2 regions of the Labrys sp. KB_33_2 genome follow, and region 1 is predicted to be linked to the other one. Evidence: riboswitches for the same ligand, from Rfam matches in the RefSeq annotation. Region 1 holds a riboswitch; the other holds the start of a gene.

Region 1 (2,198 bases):
ACCTTGACGGCGCGCGGCACCGTCTTCTCGATGTCCTTCTCCACGCTGTCGGCTTCGCCGGCGGAAAGGAGATCGGCCTTGTTGAGCACGACGAGGTCGGCGCAGAGGAGCTGGTCCTCATAGACCTCCTCGAGCGGATTGTCGTGGTCGAGGGAGGCGTCGCCCTCGGCCTGGCGCTTGAGCTCTTCCGGATCATCGGCAAAGCGTCCGGCCGCAACCGCGGCGCCGTCGACCACGGCGATGACGCCGTCGACGGTGACACGCGAACGGATCGCCGGCCAGTTGAAGGCCTTGACCAGCGGCTTGGGCAGAGCGAGGCCAGAGGTCTCGATCACGATATGCTCGGGCGGGTTGGGGCGCGACAGCAACATTTCCAGCGCCGGCACGAAATCATCCGCCACGGTGCAGCAGATGCAGCCATTGGCGAGTTCGACGATGGCGTCTTCCGGGCAGCTCTCGATGCCGCAGGACTTCAGGATATCGCCGTCGACGCCGACATCGCCGAACTCGTTGACGATCAGCGCCAGCCTGCGGCCATTGGCGGTGGCCAGCAGATTGCGGATCAGCGTTGTCTTGCCGGCTCCGAGAAAGCCGGTGACGATGGTGCAGGGAACTTTGGTGTGCGCGTTCATTCGGCGGCGTCCTTGAGTGTTGGCATGGGTGGGATGCGCGCGATCATGCTGCGCTTGAAGACTTCAGGACGGCCGCGCCAGGGCATCAGGCCGTCGGTGGAATGGGCCAGCAGGCTGACGCCGGTGAGGACGTCGGGGCCGCTCTCGGCACTGAGATCACCGAAGACATAGGTCCAGGTACCTTCGGCCGTGAGCGCCACCGTGCAGGAACGCTTGCAATTGCCCAGACATTCGACCGGCTGCAACTCGACGCCTTCAGGCAGCATGCCGGCGAGCGCATCGCGCAGCCGTGCCCCCTGGCGCGGCGCGTCGGGATCGTCGCCCTCGCGCCTGCAGGTCACGCAGACGAGCAGCCGAACTGGAAGAGGTGTTTGTGGCATCGGCCCTGTTCATCGCCGCCGAAGCGGATGGAGGGCGCGGGACCGACGGCGAGGCCGACGATCGTCCGGGAAAACGGAACCGGCCTCCGAGGCGCCCCGCCCGGACCGGTGACAAGGTTGCGAACGGCAGGTCTCCTGGCTCGCAGCTCATCGCCCCCCGCCGCCTTCCCGGTTACCCAGTGGCCTCGAGGCGGGGCGCTCGCCGCTTACAGTTGCGGGGGCAGCCGCGGCTTTGGCATCCAAGGCAGCCATCGACTGGCCGCTCTTCATCCGCACCGCATTCCCTCTTCTCTCATAACGAGAGACCGATCGTGGCTGACATAAGGGGTGTGCGGACGGGCTTGTCAATGTTCCCGCTTCCAAAGCACGCGCAAAATCCGGCATAAAGGGCGGCGACGTCGCCACACCAACGAGGTTGCCATGCCCGAAGAGAAGCTGCCGCCGATACCGTCATCCGAGCCGCAGAAGATCGACGTCATCTTCCGTGGCGGTTCGGTGACGGCCATCGGCGTCGTGCTCGCCTTCTCGCTGGGCTTTCTCAACAACTGGGCATCGCAGCCAGGAACCTGGATCCCGGAAGACCTGGCCGCCGTCTTTCTCATCGGGGGCGGCATCATCTTCCAAGTCTGGGCGCTGGCCGGCATGCTCTCGGTCAAATCACTGGAGGCGCCAGTCTATCGCCGCATCGTGCGCACCTTCATGATCGGCCTCATCCTCGTCTCGGTCGGCGTCCTCGTCGCCATCGCCGGCGACGCGCTCGGCTATAGCCGGATCTGGTTCAAGCAATAGGCCGGGGGCCCCTTCGCAACTGGCGGCCACATTTCTCGACCGTTTCCAGACTGCACAAACTCTCACGTCTGCGTTACCCGTCACCCCGCCGCCATGATTGCCGCCACAATTCTGCCTTCCCGCAATCGCCCACCAGAAGGCCGACGCCGATGGGCCCGGCACTTCTGCCCGGCATCAGCCGCTGGAAGGCCTGCCCATGGTTGCCATCACCGTCAATTCGACCGTCCACCGGCTCGACATCGAGCCCGAGACCCCTCTGCTCTGGGTCCTGCGCGATGAACTCGGCCTCACCGGCACCAAGTTCGGCTGCGGCATCGCCCAATGCGGCGCTTGCACCGTCCATGTGAACGGCGCCGCCATCCGTTCCTGCCAGACCCAGATCGGTGACGTCGACGGC
Region 2 (2,198 bases), 250 kb from region 1:
GCTGGATCATCAGGACGACGGCCGCGAGCCTCGGATCATCGATGGTCTTGAGAGAGGCGCGCTCGAGCGCCTGCGGCCGAACCGTGTCGGAACCCCGGTCGAGCGGAAGGGGGACAACTTTCGGCACGGTCTCGAGGCGGCGGCCCGCCGCCGGCTTGCGGGCCTTGCCGCGCAACAGCCAGAACAGACCGACGAGGGCGGCCACGAATGCCCCGATCAGGATCGCCCTCGGCCCCTCCAGCAAGACCAGGCTGGTAATCAGCAGTGCGATAATCCAGATCGCATTCTTACGCAGGAAATCCATCGGCCGTGCCACCCGATCGAGACGGCGCGCATCTGCGCCGGCCACCCCAAAGCGTCTTTGCGCTTTGCTCTATCAACCAGCATTCCCCATAGCCGTCCGCATGGCGGCGAGCAAGGGATGGTCGGGCCGCTGGCCGTCCCAGGCGTCGAAGCTCAGCACGGCCTCCGGCGGCAGGCGCTGGCGCCAGCCCTTCACTTCCAGCTCCGGCCGGGCATAGGCTTCGTGCACATAACCAAGGCACAGATAGGCGACCGGAATTACGCGCTCGGGAATGCCCAGTGCCGCACGCAGGCGCACGGGATCGACGATGCTGACCCAACCGACCCCAACGCCCTCGGCCCGTGCCGCCAGCCAGATGTTCTGCACCGCGCAGACAGTGGAGTAGCGGTCCATGGCCATGTCATGGGTGCGGCCGAGCACCACGGGGCCGGCGCGGTCTGGATCGCAGGTGATGCACAGATTGACCGGGGAATCGAGGATGCCGGCAAGCTTCAGCGAGCGGTATTGCGCCTGCTTCTGCGGCGGAAACATCGCCAACGCTTCCGCATTGGCCTCCTCGAAGAGGGCCTGCACCTTGCCCCGGGCCTCAGGGCACCGCAGCACCAGGAAACTCCAGGGCTGCATGAAGCCGACCGACGGCGCATGATGCCCGGCCACGAGGATGCGCGCGAGGACATCGTCCGGAACGGGCTGCGGACTGAATTGGCTGCGGACGTCCCGCCTGGTGAAGATGGCGCGATAGACGGCGTCGCGTTCGGCCGGTGAAAACGGCCCGGAGGGCGCAAGCGCTCCCGTGGATGGGTCCATCGTCATTCCCCTTGCGATGGCAATCGCCGCGCCGTCCACGCGCGCCGATCTATCGCCTCCGGCCGGTCTTCTGACTCGGGATCCACCCATCCGGACGCCTTCCCCGCAGAGCGAGTGGCCTGAAACCTGCCCGGATAGTCCCCCTTACAGCGTTGGGCACGTCGCGGCTTCAAACCGCGTTCCCGATTCTCCCGCAAGCGGGCACCGAAGGTCTTGCGGATGTAGCATGGGAGGTGCCGACTGCCCAGCCGTTTGGGACGCTGATGCCGAGCGGCCGGCGGCGAAGTGGACAGGGTGCAGGCTTGTGGCCTAGAATCGTCGGCTAGGCTTTCGGGCAATGAAGCATCCTGGCAATCGCGCAATGAACAAGATCGACCTCAAACGACGCGCCGGCGATCACCCCGATCCCCTGGAACAGGCCAATCCCGTGCGGCTCGGCACCCGCCTTCGCCTGGCCCGGCAGACAAGGGGGCTGACGCTGAAGGCCCTGGCGACGGCCGCGGACTGTTCGGAAAGCCTGCTGTCCAAGATCGAGAACGGCAAGGCCTCCCCTTCCCTGCCCATGCTGCATCGCCTCGTGGAGGTCCTCGGCACCAATATCGGCTGGATGTTCGAGGAATCGGATAGCGAAGAGGGTATCGTCTTTCGCGCCGGCTCGCGCCCCCTGATCTCGCTGGACCCGCTCCGCCGGGGCGAGGGCATCTCGCTGGAACGGGTGATCCCCTATTCGCCCGGTCATCTCCTCCAATGCAACATCCACCACATCGAGGCCGGCGGCGAGAGCGCCGGGCCGATCCAGCACCAGGGCGAGGAAGTCGGCTATGTGCTGACCGGAACCGTGGAGCTGATGGTCGGTGAGCGTACCTTCAAGCTCTCTGCCGGCGATACCTTCGTGTTCAAGTCGGAATTGCCTCATTGGTACCGCAACACCGGAACGGAGCGCGCGAGCATCTTCTGGGTCAACACGCCTGCCACCTTCTAACGCCTCACGCCGTCGGCGTTTCAAGAATCCCCGAGACCGCCATTCAAGTAACTTGACATGAATTCAAGTCTCTTGAATGATGCTGATGTCAGAACTGAGAATGAG

Evidence for each region. Region 1 has a riboswitch for cobalamin ahead of AB4037_RS00530 (DUF1636 family protein). Riboswitches for the same ligand answer to the same signal wherever they lie in the genome.
Region 2: another riboswitch for cobalamin. It lies ahead of bluB (5,6-dimethylbenzimidazole synthase); the one in region 1 lies ahead of AB4037_RS00530 (DUF1636 family protein).

Annotation. Positions count from the first base shown of each region.
Region 1 covers NZ_JBFREW010000001.1:109,200-111,397, reverse strand. Annotated here, with positions in the region: gene cobW (cobalamin biosynthesis protein CobW) at 1-632, opposite strand, end outside; gene AB4037_RS00530 (DUF1636 family protein) at 629-1,012, opposite strand; cobalamin riboswitch at 1,121-1,337, opposite strand; gene AB4037_RS00525 (hypothetical protein) at 1,433-1,801, shown strand; gene AB4037_RS00520 ((2Fe-2S)-binding protein) at 1,998-2,198, shown strand, end outside.
Region 2 covers NZ_JBFREW010000001.1:357,493-359,690, reverse strand. Annotated here, with positions in the region: gene AB4037_RS01740 (TerB family tellurite resistance protein) at 1-349, opposite strand, end outside; gene bluB (5,6-dimethylbenzimidazole synthase) at 377-1,111, opposite strand; cobalamin riboswitch at 1,155-1,335, opposite strand; gene AB4037_RS01730 (cupin domain-containing protein) at 1,473-2,093, shown strand.